DNA from 4 places in the Enhydrobacter sp. genome. Region 2 is predicted to be linked to each of the others. Evidence: predicted binding sites of a transcription regulator. Region 2 holds the regulator's gene; each other region holds the start of a gene.
What was found. Region 2 encodes LexA, which represses DNA repair genes until DNA is damaged. Its sites were predicted from a motif close to TGTTCNNNNTGTGTTCNG; they were not measured.
Positions count from the first base shown of each region.

Region 1: OJF58_RS10370 (YifB family Mg chelatase-like AAA ATPase) is a predicted target of LexA. The motif match lies at 2,290-2,307, and genes of this name have one in related genera.
Region 3: OJF58_RS16915 (ImuA family protein) is a predicted target of LexA. The motif match lies at 2,434-2,451, and genes of this name have one in related genera.
Region 4: recA (recombinase RecA) is a predicted target of LexA. The motif match lies at 2,547-2,564, and genes of this name have one in related genera.

Region 1 is NZ_CP126889.1:2,061,803-2,066,699, reverse strand. It holds gene OJF58_RS10375 (MBL fold metallo-hydrolase) at 1-642, shown strand, start outside; gene OJF58_RS10370 (YifB family Mg chelatase-like AAA ATPase) at 645-2,267, opposite strand; gene OJF58_RS10365 (hypothetical protein) at 2,509-2,649, shown strand; gene OJF58_RS10360 (flavin-dependent oxidoreductase) at 2,646-3,896, shown strand; gene OJF58_RS10355 (hypothetical protein) at 3,903-4,166, opposite strand; gene OJF58_RS10350 (AMP-binding protein) at 4,279-4,897, opposite strand, start outside.
Region 2 is NZ_CP126889.1:4,893,924-4,898,820, forward strand. It holds gene moaC (cyclic pyranopterin monophosphate synthase MoaC) at 1-446, shown strand, start outside; gene glp (gephyrin-like molybdotransferase Glp) at 448-1,662, shown strand; gene lexA (transcriptional repressor LexA) at 1,771-2,520, shown strand; gene OJF58_RS24380 (LysR family transcriptional regulator) at 2,590-3,564, shown strand; gene OJF58_RS24385 (putative sulfate exporter family transporter) at 3,497-4,603, opposite strand; gene OJF58_RS24390 (ComEC/Rec2 family competence protein) at 4,720-4,897, opposite strand, start outside.
Region 3 is NZ_CP126889.1:3,367,567-3,372,463, reverse strand. It holds gene OJF58_RS16930 (hypothetical protein) at 1-615, opposite strand, end outside; gene OJF58_RS16925 (DNA cytosine methyltransferase) at 584-2,083, opposite strand; gene OJF58_RS16920 (CopG family transcriptional regulator) at 2,080-2,370, opposite strand; gene OJF58_RS16915 (ImuA family protein) at 2,488-3,240, shown strand; gene OJF58_RS16910 (DUF6504 family protein) at 3,155-4,678, shown strand; gene OJF58_RS16905 (error-prone DNA polymerase) at 4,675-4,897, shown strand, end outside.
Region 4 is NZ_CP126889.1:4,446,076-4,450,972, forward strand. It holds gene tcuA (FAD-dependent tricarballylate dehydrogenase TcuA) at 1-529, opposite strand, end outside; gene OJF58_RS22150 (hypothetical protein) at 591-1,229, shown strand; gene OJF58_RS22155 (CaiB/BaiF CoA-transferase family protein) at 1,288-2,472, shown strand; gene recA (recombinase RecA) at 2,707-3,777, shown strand; gene OJF58_RS22165 (PQQ-dependent dehydrogenase, methanol/ethanol family) at 4,062-4,897, shown strand, end outside.

The sequences.
Region 1 (4,897 bases), 2.6 Mb from region 2:
CTGATCGACTGCGGTGCGTCCTCGATGGTCGCGCTGCGCAAGTTCGGCGTCGATCCCAACGAGATTCGCGCCGTCATGGTCTCGCATCTGCACGGCGATCATTTCGGCGGCCTGCCGTTTTTCATCCTCGACGCGCAGCTCGTCAGCCGGCGCACCACACCGCTGGTCGTCGCCGGGCCGCCCGGCCTCGGGACCCGTCTGGCGGCCGCGATGGAGACGTTTTTTCCCGGCTCGAGCAGGGTCGAGCGGCGCTTCACCCTCGAGGTCCGCGAGATGCAGGTAGGCGAAACCAGCAACATCGAGGGCGCCGACGTGACGCCTTATCTCATGAAGCATCCCTGCGGCGCGCCGCCCTTCGCCTTGCGTATCGGCGTCGACGGCAAGGTCATCTGCTACTCGGGCGACACCGAATGGGTCGAGGCGCTGGGCGACGCGGCGCGCGGTGCGGATCTCTTTGTCGCCGAGGCCTATTTCAGGGACAAGAAGGTCAAGTTCCACCTCGACTATGAGACGCTCGTCGCGCACCTGCCGGCGATCGGCGCCAGACGCGTGATCCTGACCCATATGAGCCCCGACATGCTTGGCTGTCGCGAGGCGTTCGCCTGCGAAGCCGCCGAGGACGGCATGGTGGTCTCGATCTGACGCTACGCCGCCAGCGCCGGCCGCGCCTCGGCACGGCGATAGGACAGCGCCTCGGCGACATGCAGGCGGCGCACGGCATCCGAGCCGTCGAGATCGGCGAGCGTGCGTGCCACCCGCAGCGTGCGGTGCCAGGCGCGCGCCGAGAGGCCCAGCCGTTCGGCAGCACGCGTCAGCAAGGCACGTCCTTCGGCATCCGGCTCGGCGATGGCCGCGAGCAACGCACCGTCGGTATCGGCATTGCAGCGCGGCTTGCTCCAATGGCGGGCCCGCTCCGACAGGAGGCCGGCGCTGGGCTCGCTCTCGATCTCGACCAGCTTGCCCTTCCGGTCGAGCGCCGTCAGGCGGTCGCGCTGGACGGCGCGCGCCACGGCGACCCGGGCCGCCACGTCGGCCGAGCTTTCCGCCGGCGGCGGCAGCGCCAGATCGGCCGCGTCGACCGGCGGCACGTCGATGCAGAGATCGATGCGATCGAGCAGCGGCCCCGAGAGCTTGGCCTGGTAGTCGATGCCGCAGCGCGGCGCCCGTCCGCAGCCGCGCCCGGCTTCCATGAGATGCCCGCAGCGGCAGGGATTCATTGCCGCCACGAGCTGGAAGCGGGCCGGATAGGTGACGTGCGCCGCCGCGCGGGCGACAGTGATGCGACCGGTCTCGATCGGCTGGCGCAACGCCTCGAGGGTGGCGCGGCTGAATTCCGGCAACTCGTCGAGGAACAGCACACCATGATGGGCGAGCGACACCTCGCCCGGTTTGGCGCGCGCCCCACCGCCCACCAGGGCCTGCAGGGTCGCCGAATGATGCGGATCGCGAAAGGCGCGCCTTCGCGACAGCCTTCCGTCGCCCGTCTCGCCCGCCAGCGAACGCAGCATCGTCGCTTCCAGCGCCTCCTCCGCCTCGAGCGGCGGCAGGAGGCCCGGCAGGCGCGCCGCCAGCATCGACTTGCCCGAACCGGGTGGGCCAATCATCAGGAGATTGTGGCCGCCAGCCGCCGCGATCTCGAGCACGCGCTTGGCCGTCTCCTGGCCCTTGATCTCGGCGAGATCGGGGTAAGAGACCTCGTCCTCGGACACGAGCGCCTGCGGCGCCGGCAGGGTCTGCTGGCCGCGCAGTTGGTTGATCAGCGCCAGCAGGGTGGGCGCGGCGAGCACCGGCGGCCGATCGGGATCGTCCGCTGGCTGGAAGCCGCCCCAGGCAGCCTCGCCGCCGCAGGCGGCCGGACAGATGATGCCGCGTCCGGTCGACGCCGCAGCAATGGCGGCCGGCAGCACGCCCGGCACGCGCGTCAGGGAGCCATCGAGCGCAAGCTCGCCCAATGCAACGAAGCCCGCCACGCTCTCTCGGGTCACCACCCCCATCGCCACCAGGAGCCCGAGCGCGATCGGCAGGTCGTAGTGGCTGCCCTCCTTGGCGAGGTCGGCCGGCGAGAGATTGACCGTGATGCGTTGCGGCGGCAGGGCCAACCCCAAGGCGCGCAAGGCCGCCCGCACCCGCTCCCGACTCTCGCCGACCGCCTTGTCTGCAAGACCGACCACGGTGAAGGCGAGCTGTCCCGGCGCGATCATCACCTGGACATCGATCGGCAGCACATCCACACCCTGAAACGCCACCGTCCGCACCTTCGCCTGCATGCCCGTTCTCCGGCCTCTCGACGGGAACAAGTATAGAACGCATACACCATAAGTAAAGCTCGTATAGGTTGTATCGACTATCGACCTTCTCTTTGGTTCAATGACGGCCATGCGACGTCGACTGATTGGTCCCGTCTTGGCCGGCCTGTGGCCTTGGCCCTTCGCGATCGGAACCGCCCTTGCCTGGCCGGAACAGCCGATCCGCTTGATCGTGCCCTATGCGCCTGCAGGCGGTTCCGACATGATCGCACCCAACGGTGCGCCGACGGAGATCGTGGCGCGCCTGGACAAGCGGCTTGTCGATATCCTCACACCGAGTCCGGCTGAGCTGGCCGACCGCTGGACCGAGATCATCGCGAGGCGCGGGACCAAGCCCGAATGAGCGACTCCTCTCCCGATATCCTGATCGTAGGCGGCGGCATCGGCGGACTGGTGCTGGCGCTCAGCCTCCACCAGGCCGGCATTTCCTGCCGTGTCTTCGAGGCCGCGCCGCAGCTCCTGCCGCTCGGCGTAGGCATCAACCTGCTGCCGCACGCCATGCGCGAGCTTTCCGAGCTGGGCCTGGCCGACGAGCTTGCCCGGCACGCCATCGAGACGCGCGAGCTCCGCTACTACAGCCGTCACGGCCAGTTCATCCACAAGGAGCCGCGCGGCCGCTTCGCCGGCTACGACTGGGCGCAGCTCTCGATCCACCGCGCCGATCTGCACGAGGTACTGCTCGCGGCGACGCATGAGCGGCTGGGCGACGACGCCCTGCAGCTCGGCCACCGCTGTCTCCGCCTCGAGCAGGAGCCCGGCGCCGTCATCCTCCATTGCGACAATGGCGCCGCGTATCGCGGCCGGATCGCCATCGGCGCCGACGGCATCCACTCAGCCGTGCGCCGCCAGCTCTATCCGAACGAAGGGCCGCCCAGATACTCCGGCGTCAACATGTGGCGCGGCGCCACGCCCTGGCCCGCCTTTCTGGGCGGCGACATCATGGTCTCGACCGGCTGGCTGACCGTCGGCAAGACGGTGATCTACCCGATCCGCCGCGGCACCTCGGAGACCGACGGCCGGCCGCTGATCAACTGGGTCGCCGAGCTCGAGCGACCGCAGGTGGCGCGCCAGGACTGGACCGGCCGCGGGCGATTGTCCGACATGATGCCGGCCTTCGCCGGCCTCACCTTCGATTGGCTCGACGTCAGCGGCATGATCGAGAGCACGGAGGAGATCCTGGAATATCCGATGGTCGATCGCGATCCGCTGGAGCGCTGGAGCTTCGGTCGCGTCACACTTCTGGGCGACGCCGCCCATCCGATGTATCCGCGCGGCTCCAACGGCGCGAGCCAGGCCATCATCGACGCGCGTTGCCTCGCCGGGCAGATCAAGAAGCGCGGCGCGACGCCCGGGGCGCTCGTCGAGTATGAGGCTGTGCGCAATCCCGCCACCGCGCAGGTCGTGCTGACCAACCGCACCAACCCGCCCGATTCGATCCTGCGCGAGGTGTGGCAGCGCTCCGGCGGGCGACCGTTCGAGCGCATCGAGGACGTGATCTCGACCGCCGAGCTGCAGGCGATCCTGGACCGCTACCGCAAAGTATCCGGCTTCGATCGCGAGACGCTGCGCCGCCGACCGAGCTTCGTGTAGCTGCGATCAGCTACCGACGGCGGTCGACACGCACTTCTTGGTGAAGCTCGTCTTGGCCGCGCCAGCCAGCTTCTTGTCGGCGGCGGCGGTGTCGCACGCTTTCGTGGCATCGCTTTCGCATTTCTTCATGAAGCTCGTGAGTGCGGCGCCGGCCAGCTTCTTGTCCGCGGCTTGCGCCTTGCACGAGGGCGCCGCGGCCGGCGCGGTCGAGGTCTGTGCGAACGCGGACGCCGCAAGAACGCAAGCAAGGGCAGAGGCCGTGACCAGCATCGACTTCGTCATCTGTCGTCTCCTCTCCGTCTGCGGGCTCCCAGACCCGTGGCGCAACATCCCTTGCCGGTGGTGCGCTGTAAACGTCGAAGCGGCATTTGCAGAAGAAGTGTCATCCGGATTGCAACCGGGCTGAAACGGCATCGAAGGCAAGGCCCCTCTCCGGAACCGCCGGATCGATCCAGCGCGCGGCATGGCCGGTCTTGAAGAAGCCGGCTTCATCGAAAGCGGTGCGCGTCGCTTCGGCGTTCCGATAGTAGCCCGGCGTCACGTTCGGCCCCTTGACGCGCAGCTCGTAGCGATCGGCCATCGGCACGAGCTTGGCGCAAAGACCCGGCAGCGGCAGGCCGCGCGCGAAGCCGACGCCGGCCGTCTCCGCCATGCCCCATACGGCGGCGCCAGCGTCCGCTCGAAGCAGCGCTCGCGCGGTGCGCTCCATCGCGGCCGCCGCGGCGAGATTGCCGTGCGTGTTCACGACCGCCTTGAGCACTCCAGCCGAATCCGAAGCGCACAGGATGCTGGCCGGTGTGTCCGCGGTGATGTGCAGCTGTCGCTCGGCCACGGCGGCATCGACCGGGCAGTTGGCGAGCGCGCCATAGGCGAGGCCGCGCCGGCCATCCACCGTCACGATCTGCGCGCCGCCCGTCGCAGCGCGGTCGAGCATCCGAGCGCGCTCGCCGGAATCCTGCGCAAAGACCAGCGTCGGCTGCACGACATCAAGCGCCTCGTCC
Region 2 (4,897 bases):
ACGCCCATATGGTCGATGTCGGCGCCAAGGACGAGACCGAGCGCATGGCCATGGCGAAGGCGAGCGTCGTCATGCAGCCCGAGACGCTGGCGCTGATCAAGGACAGGAAGGCAGCCAAAGGCGACGTGCTGGCGGTGGCGCAACTTGCCGGCATCATGGCCGCCAAGCGCACCGCCGAGCTGATCCCGCTTTGCCATCCGCTGGCGCTTTCCGCCGTCGAGGTGAAGCTCTCGCTCGATGCCGGCCGCCATGCGGTCGACATCGAGGCCACGTGCCGGATCAGGGGCCGCACCGGCGTCGAGATGGAGGCGCTGACAGCGGCGTCCGTCGCGGCCCTCACAGTCTACGACATGTGCAAGGCGGTCGATCGCGGCATGGTGATCTCGGAAGTGAAGCTTCTGCACAAGTCCGGCGGCAAGTCGGGAACGTTCGACAGAGACCGATGATATGCTGACCGTTCGCGAAGCCCATGCCCGTGTGATCACCGCCTTCACGCCGCTGCCGGCGGAGCTCGTGTCGGTGGCAGATGCCGCGGGGCGCGTCCTGGCCAATCTACCGGCCGCGCGGCTCACGCAGCCTCCGGCCGATCTCTCTGCCATGGATGGATACGCCGTCCGCGCCGAGGACGTTCCGGCAGTGCCGACCGTTCTCACGCTGGCCGGCCAGGCGCCCGCCGGCGGTTCCCACGATGAAGCGCTGAAGCCCGGCGAGGCTGTCCGCATCTTTACCGGCGCCCCGCTGCCGATGGGAGCGGACTCGATCGTCATCCAGGAGGATACCGAGGCCGACGGCCGGAAGGTCACCATCCTCGAGGCGCCGACACCGGGCCGGCACATCCGCAGGGCCGGCCTCGATTTCAAGGCGGGCGACGTTCCCTTCGCCGCGGGGCGCAGGCTCACTGCGCGCGACGTCGCCCTGCTTGCGGCGATGAACGTGCCCTGGGTCGGCGTCTACCGCAAACCGCGCGTGGCGATCCTCTCGACCGGCGACGAGCTCGTGATGCCGGGCGAGCCGGTGGGCCGCAACCAGATCGTCTCCTCCTCCGGCATCGCGGTCGCCGCCCTGGTACGCGGCTGGGGCGGCGAGCCGAGCCTTTTCGATATTGCCCGCGACGACGCCGTCCTCATCCAGGATCGGATTGCCGCCGGCACCCAGCACGACCTCCTGATCACCCTGGGCGGCGCGTCGGTGGGCGACCACGACCTCGTGCAGGATGCGCTCAAGGCCCAGGGCTTCACGATGGACTTCTGGCGCATCGCCATGCGGCCCGGAAAGCCCCTGATGTTCGCCGGACGAGACAGGGCTCGCGTGCTCGGCCTGCCGGGCAATCCCGTCTCGACGATGGTCTGCGCGCTTCTGTTCCTGAAGCCGGCGCTCGAGCGCATGCTTGGCCGGTCCGGTGATCTTCCAGCCACCCGTCCGGCACGGCTTGCCGTCGATCTTAAGGCCAACGATACGCGGGAGGATTATGTCCGCAGCCGGCTTGACCGGGCCCCGGACGGCGGTCTCAGCGTCGAACCGCACAAGATCCAGGACAGCTCGATGCTTTCGGTGCTGGCGGGCTCCGGGGCCTTCCTCGTCCGACCGCCCCACGATCCGGCGCGAAAGGCCGGCGATACCGTCCAGGTCATTGATCTCGGCACCCTCGACGGCGGCTATTGATCCCCAGTTTCCTCTGGAAAACTTGACCTGATCCGGGAACTAAACTAGAACATGTAGCGGGTTTCAGGATTTGTTCCGAAATCTGGTAGTTGGTTTGGGGAGAAGTCGGTGCTGACCCGCAAGCAAAGCGAACTGCTGCTGTTCATCAACAAGCGTCTGAACGACGCCGGCGTATCGCCTTCGTTCGATGAAATGAAGGAGGCGCTGCGATTGAAGTCGAAATCGGGCATCCATCGGCTGATCACCGGCCTGGAGGAGCGCGGCTTCCTGCGTCGACTGCCTCATCGGGCGCGGGCGCTGCAGGTCCTCAAGCTTCCCGATGCGGCCGGATTGCCGGCCCCCAACGTCACGCCCCTCCTCGTCGAGGCGCGCCGTTCCGGCATGGCCGAGCCGCGCGAAGGCTTCGTGCCGCAGGTCGTTCGCGGCGAGCGCGCGCCGCTTGCCGGCGCCTTCCAGGTGGCGAACGAGGCGCATGCCCTCAGCCTGCCGCTGTACGGCCGGATTGCGGCCGGCACGCCCATCGAGGCGCTGCGCGACAACTCCACGACCATCGACGTGCCGGTGTCCCTGCTTGCCTCCGGCGCCCACTACTGCCTCGAGGTGCAGGGCGACTCGATGATCGAGGCCGGCATCCAGGACGGCGACATCGTGATCATCAAGAGCGCCGATACGGCCGAGACGGGCGACATTGTCGTCGCACTGATCGATGATGCCGAGGCAACATTGAAACGGCTGCGCAAGAAAGGCGCCTCGATCGCGCTCGAGCCCGCCAATGCCGCTTACGAGACCCGAATCTTCGGGCCCGACCGGGTGAAGATCCAGGGCCGGCTGGCGGGACTCTATCGCCGCTACCACTGATCTTCGACGCCGGCGGCACGTTCGGATGGCGAGTCGCATGCGCCGGGATCGGAGGCTATCGTGCCGCGCATGACGCTGGAGCAGCTTCGCGTTTTCGTGGCGGTGGCCGAGCGCCAGCATATGACGCGCGCCGCCGAGTCGCTGCATCTGGCGCAATCGGCGGTGAGCGCAGCGGTCGCCGCACTGGAGGCGCGCCACGGCGCCAAGCTCTTCCATCGCGTCGGACGAGGCATCGAGCTCACCGAGGCGGGCGTGCTCTTCCTGAACGAGGCCCGCGCCGTTCTCGCGCGGGCCGAGGCGGCCGAGCTCGTCCTGTCCGAGCTCGGCGGCCTGCAGCGCGGCACCCTCGCCATTCACGCCAGCAAGACGATTGCCAGCTATTGGCTCCCGAGGCACCTCGTCGCCTTTCGGCGCGCTCATCCCGCCATCGATCTGCGGCTGAGCGTCGGCAACACGGCGCAGGTGGCGGCCGCCGTCCATGAAGGCCTTGCCGAAATCGGCTTCGTCGAGGGCGCCATCGATGATCCAATGCTGATCGCGACCGAGGTGGCGCGCGATCAGCTCGTCGTCGTGGTCGGCGGGGACCATCCCTGGTCCAGGGCCGACCGGATCGAGCTCGCCGAGCTCGTCGGAACCGAATGGGTGCTGCGCGAACCAGGCTCGGGGACCCGCTCGGAATTCGAGACGGCGCTCGAAGCGGCGGGCGTCTCGCTGGATCAGGTCAAGGTCGCCCTGGAGCTGCCCAGCAACGAAGCCATTCGCGCCGCCGTGGAGGCCGGCCTCGGTGCGACAGCCATCTCCGCCTCGGTCGCGGCCCCCAGCCTGGAGGCCGGTCTCCTCCATCGGGTCAAGGTCGCGCTGCCGGAACGGGCATTCCATGCCGTCCAGCATTCCGAACGGCACCGGAGCATCGCCGTGGACAGGCTGCTCGAGATCATGGGGGTGCCGCCCGCGGCTGGCCAGCCGGCCGGCCGGCTCAGGCAATACCGATCAGATGGATCAGGCCGAAGCTCATCGCGCCGAGCACGACCAGCGACAGCGTGACCACCGCCGTCACCCGCCCGCCCGCCTGCGCGACGCTACGCAGGTCGGTCGAGAGGCCGAGGGCCGCCATGGCGATGATGGTGAACCAGTTCGCGAGCGCCGCGGCCGGCGCCAGTGCGAATTGCGGCAGAAGTCCCAGCGAGCGCAGAAGGGCCAGCAGCAGGAAGCCGATGATGAACCACGGCACGAGCTTGTGCAGACCGGGCCTGCCCTTCTTCGGCCGATCGCCCGCCGTGACATGCGGCGGCGCCACGTCCGCCTGATCGCGCAGACGGCGGGTCAGCAGGGTCAGCAGCAGCACGACCGGCCCCAGCATCAAGACGCGCACCAGCTTCACCAACGTGCCGATCTGGACGGCGATCGTCCCGATCGGCGCAGTGGCGGCCAGCACCTGCGGTACGGCGTAGACGGTCAGCCCGGCCAGCACGCCGTATTGCAGGTGACTCATGTCGGCGACCGCCGGCAGGAACGGCAGCCCCAGCACCACGGCCACGCCCAGGACCGCCGTGAAGGCAATCGAGGCCGCGACATCCTCGCCGCTGGCGCCGATCACGGGCGCCACGGCCGCGATCGCGGAATTGCCGCAGATCGAGTTGCCGCAGGCGACCAGGACGGCCAGTCGATGGCGCAGCCCGAGCACCCTGCCGATCCCGTAGCTCGCCATGATCGAGACGACGACGATGGCGGCGATGCCGGCCAGCAATGCCGGCCCAGTCGCCATGAGGGTGGCGGCACTGAGCGAGGCGCCGAGCAGGACCACGGCCACCTCGAGCAGCGTCTTGGCGCAAAAGGAGATGCCGGCAAAGGCGCGCTGGCTCGGCGTCCAGACCGTCCGCACGATCGTGCCGACCAGGATCGCCAGCACCAACGCCTCGATCCACGCTCGTCCGAACAGGCGGGCCTCAACCTCCTCGAGCACGATGGCCACCACGGTAACCGCACCGCACAGGACGAGGCCGGGCAGCAAACGGACCGCCAGACCGGCGGGACGTTCCTGCGGGACGGCAGAGGCATTGGAGGGCGCGGCGCGTGTTACCATTTCATTCTCGAGCAGGATTTACTCCCTAGCATCACCGGCGCGCGCAGATCCTTCCAATTCAATCGCATGTTCATATCGATCTGTCTTTTGGATCGATCCGCATCGCGAACATGGATTTAAGCACCCGGAGCCTTGATCGCCGCTCGACGGCTGGGACTGTTCGGGACCCACGGCCGGTCGCCGCGTGCCGCATTCGAGGTAAGCCGCCGCACGCCACTGTCGTCCAGCCACAAAGCCTGCGCGCCGCTGCGCCAGGCGTCCCGCCGATCGATCACCAGGCGCGGACCGCGGCAC
Region 3 (4,897 bases), 1.5 Mb from region 2:
GTGTAACTCGTGGACCTTTTCGCGCCCGATCAGGCTTCCGAGATAGCCGACGAACTCACGTGCAAGCAGGCTCCGGCGGGCGGAAGCTGCCGGAGGCCAGATGGCGAAGAGAATGGAATCGACTTTCGCCATGCAATCCGGATCGAGCGCCGGTTCTCCAGGGGCACTTCGCAGTGATTCCCGAAAGTCGTGGTTGTGAAAAAAGATGTCTCCGGTGTCGGTTATGTAGAATTTGACATTGTTGCTGATGCTGCCGGCCTTCTTCGATGCGGCGACGAGCTGCTTGTTACGCTCCTCGCCTTCGTGGAACAGCTTCAGCAAACCCTTGTTAATCCGATCGGCCTCAGCGGTGACCGTGACCGCGAAATAAACCTCGTCCTGCGGTGGGAACGTCAGAACGCACAGGAAGATGAACTGCTCAATTGGCGCAGTACGACCCGCAGCCAAACCGGCCGAGTAGGCCTCCAGATTGTTCGTGCAGGCAAAGAGCCCGCCCTCAATCACGCGGGCGCTGTTTGAGAAGCCGAAGTTCTTCGCAATCCGTGCTTCCGGCCGGATGCCCGGCTGAGCGCGAATTGCGACCTCAAACTGCTGCTGCCGCTCTTCTGCTGACATGATCGTCCCGCTCCTCCCTGCCCCTGAGGGCGATCATCATCGTTTCTGCGAGCGCTTTCGCCATAAGAGGCGGCACGGCGTTGCCAATTTGCCGGAATGCCGGATTCATCGTTCCGCAGAAGACAAAGCCATCAGGAAAGGACTGCAGCCGGGCCGCCTCGCGCACGGAGATCGTGCGCGCCTGCTCGCTGTCGTAATGAATGTGGCTGTAACTGTCCTTGCCGAGATGCGCCATCAAAGTGCGGGCGGGCTGGTCACGCCACATCTTCCGCCATTTGTTCGGGAACTTTGTGGCGTCGTAAGGAGGTACGATGGCATCGCGCAAACGGTCATATTCAGCGGAGCCTTGGCGCACTACTTTACCCTTGCGCCGCAATTCAGTGATCTTCTCGGCCAGCATGTTCATGGCGTGCTGCCACGCCTGCGGATATTGATCGCCTGGATTGAGACGCGCGAACAGCTCGTAGTCGCGTGGCAGGTAACGGATGACGTGATCCCGCAAGCCTTCCTCCGGAGCTTCGAATCCCGGCCAGGAGCGCAACAGGCGCGCATACGCCGAGATTTTGCGCCTGCCGTCATAGGGCACGTTTTGATCGAAGCGGCGGGCACCACGGCGCAGGTCACCCGCCGCAAGCTGATCCCGGGCGTAAATCGGTGGCAGGTCTCCAAGGGCCTCTTCGGCCGTCACCGCCGGGGGCAGTTTCGGACTCGCGATTGGCGGCTCATGGTAGTCGTGCGCCTCTTCGAGGTGTCCGTTCAGCACCTTCAGTGCGACGGCGCGCGAACCTTCGTAGCCGGGCGGTAGCACCAGCCAGTTTGAAGGCTCGGGGAACGACACTCTGTCGGCGATCTCTCGGCGATAAGCGACGAGGAACATGCGCTCCCGCATTTGCGGGACGCCATAAAAGGCGGCATTCAGCAGCGTATAACCGCAGACATAGCCCTTATCCTCAAGCACTTCGCCGATTTCTTCCGCGATGTTCTGGCCGCCGTGATTGAGAACATCGGGCACGTTCTCGACCAGGACTGCGAGAGGCTGGAAAGCGTCCACGTATCTCAGATATTCCTGATAAAGACGCGCTCGCGGATCATGCCGGAATGCTTGCGGATGGGCGTCGATCTCACGCAGCTTCGGCCGGCCAACCCGTGCAAAGGCCTGACATGGCGGACCCCCGACAATAACATCGACGGCGTTTGCTACGGGACCAAGCTCCAGCTCTGCCACGATTTGCTCTGGATGTGTCGTGATTATATCGCGAGCGCGACTGTGCTTTGGATCGCCCCCGTGAAAGTTCAGTCCATGCGAACGTGCAGCATCAGGATCGAACTCGACCGCAGCCTGCAGCGCATACCCCGCAGCCTGAAACCCAAGCGAAAGCCCACCGCAACCCGCAAACAGATCCAGCACTCTCGGCTTCGCACCCGCGCGGATCCGAGCGACCTTCCTTCGAATCGCTTCTGAGCTCATCCCGCCCCCTTCTTCATTTTCGGCAGCTTTAACGGGAGCTGTGTCTCCTCGCCATGCTCCTCAAGAAACTGCATGATGGCCGCCCGGATAACCCATGCCGCCGAAACATTATTGTTGTCCGCAAGCGCCTGAATACGGGCATGAGCGGACTCAGGCAGGATGACAGACGTCCGGACTGACTTCTTAGATGCGGCCGCCATGAATCGCTTCCTGATGCACCATGCACCCAACATATGCTGGTTGGGTGCAAGGTGCACCACAAAATCGGCTCTGACCTCAGTTATCACCTTCTCTCCTTCGCCCCGGCCAGATCGCGCTCACGTCCCACGCTTGACTCATCTTAGCGGAAAGAGAACAAATAGGGAACATGATCGTTAGTCCGTCCATGGAGGTCAGTGACGACGGTGCGGCCGAAGCCCGCCATAGAAGCCCTGCGCGCGCAGATCGAGAAGCTCGAATGCCGAAGCAGGCGCTCCAAATCGGTCCTCCCGTTCGGGATCGCCGAGATCGATTCACGACTTCCCGGCGGGGGCCTCACTCTTGGTGCGCTTCACGAGGTCGCTGGCGGCGGGAATGGCACGATCGATGGCGCGGCCGCGGCGCTCTTCGCAGCTGGGATTGCTTCGCGGACTAAGAGCAAGGTGCTCTGGTGCATCACCAAGGCCGATCTTTTCGCGCCGGCGCTCGCCCAGGCCGGTCTTTCACCGGACCGCGTGATCTACGCGGAGGTTGGTGACGACAAGACGGTTCTGGCCTGCATGGAGGAAGGCTTACGGCACGGCGGTTTGGGTGCAGTCATAGCGGAGACCGCTCGCCTGTCGATGACTGCCTCGCGCCGGCTCCAGCTGGCCGCCGAAGGCACAGAGACGATCGGCATCGCCCTGCGCCGTTGGCGCCGGCAGACTGAGGCGTCCGATTTCGGCCAGCCGACCGCGGCGACAACGCGATGGCGCGTCTCGGTCCTGCCGTCGTCACCGCTACCCGTGCCGGGCGTTGGCCGGCATCGCTGGCTTGTCGAACTCATCCGCGCACGCGCGGGTGAAAGTGCAGATTTCGAGTTGGAGGCGTGCGATGACACGGGTCGTCTCGCTCTTCCTGCCGACCTGGTCCACCGACCGGCTGCGGCGGAAGGCTGGCGACGCGGCGCCTCCCGCTGAGGCGCCGCTCGTCCTGATCGGCCGCGAAGGAAGCAGGCGGGTGGTGCTGGCGGCGGACGCCGCCGCTCACGCCGCGGGGCTTCGGGTCGGCATGCCGGTCACGAAAGCTCAGGTTCTCGTTCCCGGCCTCATCATCCAGGACGCCGATCCTGCAGCAGATGCCGAAGCTTTGGAGCGTCTCGCTGTGTGGATTCTGCAGCGCTTCGCGCCGATCGCCGCAGCCGACCCGCCGGACGGAATCGTTATCGACTCGACCGGCGCCGATCATCTTCATGGCGGTGAGCCGGCGATGCTCGACGCGCTCATAGGTCGGCTGGCGATGTCGGGCGTCGCGGCGCGCGCAGCCGTCGCCGATAGCTGGGGCGCGGCTCATGCGCTGGCGCGCTATGTCGCACGACCAACCTTGGTCGCACCGCCCGGACACGGCGCATCCGCCATTGCTCGGTTGCCGCTGGAAGCGCTGCGCCTTCCGACTCCCATATCCGCAGACCTGCGCATTCTCGGTTTCGAGCGCGTCGAAGACCTTGTGGCGCAGCCGCGCGCCCCGCTGACCTTACGGTTCGGGCCCGAGCTCGGGCGGCGCCTCGAGCAGGCTCTCGGCCGGAGCGCCGAACCGATCGAGCCCATCCGACCGCCCGATCTCATCGAGGTGAGACGCGCCTTCGCTGAGCCGATCGGCGCGGCCGAGACGATTGCTCGGTACATCGGCAAGCTCGTTGTCGATCTCTGCGCCGCGCTCGAGGATAAAGGCCTCGGCGCACGACGACTGGATCTCCTGTGTCACCGCGTCGATAATCGCATGCAAGCTGTGCGGGTCGGCACCGCGCAGCCGGTGCGGGACAGCAAGCGCCTGACCCGGCTGCTTTGCGATCGCGTCGAGACAATCGATCCGGGCTTCGGCATCGAGGTGATCACGCTGACGGCGACCATCGCCGAGCCTTTTGTGCGCCGGCAGCTCATCAGCTCACTGGTCGAGAAAACTGCGCCTGATATCTCGGACCTCGTAGACACGCTCGCCAATCGCGTCGGCGAGCATGCGATCTACCGGATTGCGCCCGTGTCGAGCGACGTGCCCGAGCGTTCGGTGCGCCGCATACCTGCTATGGCGCCCGGCAGCGACACGACGTGGCCGAACCACTGGCCGAGGCCTGCACGCCTGCTCGCCCGGCCGGAGCCGATCGAGACGGTCGCGCTCCTGCCGGACCATCCGCCGGTCTCCTTCACCTGGCGCGGCATCCGTCGCCGGGTGAAGCGCGCCGACGGTCCCGAGCGTGTGTTTGGTGAGTGGTGGCGGCGAGACGCCGAGCTCGCCGCCGTCCGTGACTACTTCCGTATCGAGGACGACGCCGGCGAGCGCTACTGGGTTTATCGTTCCGGTGACGGCGAGGATGCGTCGACCGGCTCGCATCGCTGGTATCTCCACGGGGTGTTCGGATGAGCACCCAACGCTACGCCGAACTTCAGGTCACCTCGCACTTCAGCTTCCTCCGCGGCGCGTCATCGGCCGAGGAATTGTTTTCCCAGGCTGCCTTGCTCGGAATCGACGCGCTTGCCGTGGTAGATCGCAATTCGCTCGCCGGCATCGTGCGGGCCCATGAAGCGGCGAAGGTAACGGGCGTGCGCCTCGTCGTCGGATGTCGTCTGGATCTCGCAGGCG
Region 4 (4,897 bases), 450 kb from region 2:
GCGTCTCGTAGTGGATGGGGATGCCGGCCTTGACCGCGGCATTGTGCTCGAGATCGACCAGGCCCGGGCCGCCGCCCCAGGCCTCGACCGCCAGGCCACCCCAGAACTTGTACTTGCCGTTCACCTTGAAGGCCTGGCGGCCGTAGGAGGGTTGGAAGCGCACGCCCTTGGAGCGCATCCATTTCAGCGTCTCGAAGCTCCGCCCGATCAGGATATCGGTGAGCTCGGGATCGCAGCGATAGTTCGTCACCCGGCCCATGTCGTCGAGATACTGGTCGGCGCTGTAGCTGCCGAAATCGACGTCGCGCTTCTCGTCCTCGGTGAGATCGTAGAGCTGGACGAGGTCGTCCACTCCGTGGAACACGACGCGCATGGCGCCGGCAGTGTAGGTGCTGTTGCCGCCGCGCTCGGCCTCCGGGGCGGCTTCCAGCATGGCGACCGACGCGCCCGCCTCGCGCGCCGCCAATGCCGCACACGCCGCCGCGTTGCCCGCCCCGACGACCAGAACATCGACCTGAAAATCGTCCACCTGTCTCTCCCTGGCTGGGCGCTGCTCGATCTTGGCATCATATTTGCATTACGATAGCGCAATGGGTGATCGCTTCGACCGTCTAGGGGGCCGGCATGCCAATGTCGAGACCCTGCTGCGCAGGCCAGGTATCGGCCACAACAACGGGCCCACCTTCGACATGTCGTGGGAGGCCTGGGTCTGGCGCCGCGCGTCGGCCAAGGCATGGAAGACTCCCAATCCCGAGGTCGCGAAGATGCGGGTGCGGCGGGCGGAACGGCTCGGCATCACCTATCGGGAATTGACCGCGACGCTGATGGACACCGGCGTCAATCTCGGGGCGGCCGTCCTGCCGCTCTCGCTCGCCGCGCGGGTGCGCCGCGGGCCGAAGGGCGAGATCGTTGTCGATCCGCGCAACTCGGTCGCGGCCCTGGTCGGCAAATTCGGCGGTCGGCTGTTCCTGCTGGGCGATATCGATGCCGTGCCCACACTCGACGCGGCGGAACGGGACGGTTTCCTCGCTCTCGTCAATCGCGCCTTCGACGGCAAGGTCGAGGCGATCGGCTGGGGCCATGACGGCCCGGCCATCCGCACCCTGCTCAAGGCGAACGCCGTGCCCCACCAGGAGGCTTTTCTTGTCGGCGCCGGTATGGGACACCGGGTGCTCGGCGAGACAGCCGGTCTGCCGCTCACAAAGGATATCGATACGTGGTTCTCGTAGGAGCGCGCCACTCCAGTGGCGCTCATGACAAGAGGCGCCCCTGGAGCGGCATGCTCCGATGAGCATGGAACCCCCTCTCAAAGGCGTCCGCGTCGTCGAGCTTACGCATACGATCCTCGGTCCGTCGTGCGGCATGATCCTGGCCGATCTCGGAGCCGAGGTGATCAAGGTCGAGCCGGTGGACGGCGACCGCACCCGCAAGCTGCGCGGCTTCGGCGCCGGCTTCTTCGGCTACTTCAATCGCAACAAGAAGAGCCTGGCGCTCGATGCCGACGCGCCCGAGGGCCGCAAGGTGCTGGAGAAGCTTCTGCAGTCGGCCGATGTGCTGATCGAAAACTTCGCGCCGGGTTCCATGAGCAAGCGCGGGCTCGGGCCCGAGCATCTGGAGAAGATCAATCCGCGCCTCGTCTACTGCGCCCTGAAGGGTTTCCTGCCGGGTCCCTACGAGAAGCGGCCGGCGCTCGACGAGGTCGTGCAGATGATGGGCGGGCTCGCTTACATGACCGGGCCCAGCGGCCGGCCGCTGCGCGCCGGCACGTCCGTGGTCGACATCATGGGTGGCATGTTCGGCGCCTTCGGCACGGTATTGGCGTTGAAGCAGCGCGACCGGACGGGGAAGGGCGGGCTGGTCGAGAGCGCGCTGTTCGAGTCGGTCGTGTTCATGATGGGCCAGCATCTCGCCATCACCGCCATCAACGGTGCCGCGCCGCCGCCCATGCCCGAACGCGTGAGCTCGTGGGCGGTGTACGAGATCTTCAATACGGCCGACGATCAGCAGGTCTTCATCGGCATCACCAGCGATGGCCAGTGGAAGCGCTTTTGCGAGGTCTTCCGGCAGGCCGAGCTCGCGGCCGATTCCCGCCTTGCCAGCAACAACCAGCGCATCGAGGCGCGGCCCTGGCTGGTGCCCAAGGTCGCCGAAATATTCAAGGGCTACACCAAGAACGAGATCGAGAGGCTGGCGCTCGAGGCCGACATCTCCTTCGCGCCGGTGGCGCGGCCGCAGGACCTGTTCGACCATCCGCACCTGCTGGCCAACGGCTCACTGGCGTCGACGACACTGCCGGGCGGCGTCAAGACGCGCCTGCCGCTGCTGCCGTTCCAGATGTTCGGCTGGCGGCCGCCGCTCGTCAGCGATCCGCCCGAGATCGGCCAGCACAACGAGGCGGTGCTGGCGGCGATCGGCTACGACGAGCGAGGCATCGCGGCGCTAAAGTCGGCCGGCATGCTGGGACCGAGATGACGGGCGTTGGCGTGAGGCAAACGATGGAAGCGTTTGCCTTGTCGCCGCTATTCACAAGCGATCCGTTGAGCCTTCGGAACAGAGCTGGAACACATGTCAATAAGTTTAATTCTTTCAGGCCATTAAATCGCCCCTTGATGGCGTGAACAAAATAGGTACATTGACGCTGTTTTCCGGCGGACTTATCCGCATTGCCGCCCCGGATGCGGGCGTGGGACAAGGAGGAGGCAGCCAATGTCGGCAGCGCTGAAACTGGTCGAGAAAGAGGGCATGGAGAACAAGAACAAGGCGCTCGATGCAGCCTTGGCGCAGATCGAACGCGCCTTCGGCAAGGGGTCGATCATGAAGCTCGGCCAGCGCGAGGCGCTGGAGATCGAGGCGGTGTCGACCGGCTCGCTGGGCCTCGATATCGCGCTGGGGATCGGCGGCCTGCCCAAGGGGCGCATCGTCGAGATCTACGGCCCCGAAAGCTCGGGAAAGACGACGCTGGCGCTGCATTGCGTGGCCGAAGCCCAGAAGAAGGGCGGCGCCTGCGCCTTCATCGATGCCGAGCATGCGCTCGACCCGGTCTATGCCAAGAAGCTCGGTGTCGATATCGACAATCTGCTGATTTCCCAGCCCGACGCGGGCGAGCAGGCGCTCGAGATCGCCGACACGCTGGTCCGCTCCGGCGCCATCGACGTGCTGGTGATCGACTCGGTCGCCGCCCTCGTGCCGCGGGCCGAGCTCGAGGGCGAGATGGGCGATGCGCTGCCCGGCCTGCAGGCCCGCCTGATGAGCCAGGCGCTGCGCAAGCTCACGGCCTCGATCTCCAAGTCGAACACGCTGGTGATCTTCATCAACCAGATCCGCATGAAGATCGGCGTGATGTTCGGCAGCCCCGAGACCACGACCGGCGGCAATGCGCTGAAGTTCTACGCCTCGGTCCGCCTCGACATCCGCCGCATCGGCGCGCTCAAGGACAGGGACGAGGTGGTCGGCAACGCCACGCGGGTGAAGGTGGTGAAGAACAAGGTGGCGCCGCCGTTCAAGGTCGTCGAGTTCGACATCATGTACGGCGAAGGCGTGAGCAAGGTCGGCGAGCTGATCGATCTCGGCGAGAAGGCGGGGGTGGTCGAGAAGTCGGGCTCGTGGTTCTCCTACGACGGCCAGCGCATCGGGCAGGGCCGCGAGAACGCCAAGAATTACCTCAAGGAGCATCCCGAGGTCGCCCAGGCGATCGAGCAGAAAGTCCGGGCCAATGCCGGCATCGTCGCCGATGCGCTGATGGACGGCGGCAAGAGCGACGAGGACGAGGACGACTAGGCTTTCTCGACCGGACTTCAAAGCCTCTGTCTCCGGTCGCGGGCGGTGCTGTTCCCCACGCACAGCACCGCCCCTTTCATTCCGGCGGCAACAAAAGAACGGGAAGAACCGCCCGTTCCTTCTGTTGACGGCCCTCCCGGCGCCCGCCAACATTTCATCGCGATCAGCTGCGAGCGCAGTAAGGTTTGGCTGCAGCGTAGCGTCCGAATTCGGTACATCGCGCCAACCGTCCCTGCCTCGTTCGAGGACGCTTTCGGGCGTCACAGACCAGCGGGGAGGTCGTCATGGAACGTCTTGCCGGTCGTGCCGATTTTGTTCGGCAACTTTCAAAATTTTTCTCGATCGTGGCAGCCGCCGTGGCGGCAACGGTCATTGTTGCTGCTGACGTGCCTGGGCAACAGGCCAAGGGATCGGTCGAGCACATAAAGACCGTGACCTCGGCAATCGACGAGAGCGCGATCCGCGCCAATGCGGCAACGTCGAAGGACTGGCCAACGGTCGGCCTGGACTATGCCGAAACGCGCTTCAGCCGGCTCAATCAGATCGATACCGAGAACGTGAAGAATCTCGGCCTGGTGTGGTCCTACAGTCTCGACTCGTCGCGCGGCGTCGAGGCGACGCCGGTCGTCGTCGACGGCGTCATGTACGTCACCGCGCCATGGAGCATCGTCCACGCCATCGACGCCCGCACCGGCAAGAAGATCTGGACCTTCGATCCCGGCGTGTCGCGCGAGATCGGCTACAAGGGTTGCTGCGATGTCGTGAACAGGGGCGTGGCCCTCTACAAGGGCAAGGTCTTCGTCGGCTCCTATGACGGCCGGCTGATCGCGCTCGATGCGGCGACCGGCCAGAAGATCTGGGAGAAGGACACGATCATCGACCATTCCCATTCGTACACCATCACCGGCGCGCCACGCGTGGCCAGGGGCAAGGTGATCATCGGCAACGGCGGGGCCGAGTATGGGGCGCGCGGCTATGTGACAGCCTACGAGGCCGATACGGGCAACCAGGCGTGGCGCTGGTTCGTGGTGCCGGGTGATCCGAGCAAGCCCTACGAGGACGGGTCCATGGCCGCCGCGGCCAAGACCTGGGATCCCGCCGGCAAATACTGGATCAACGG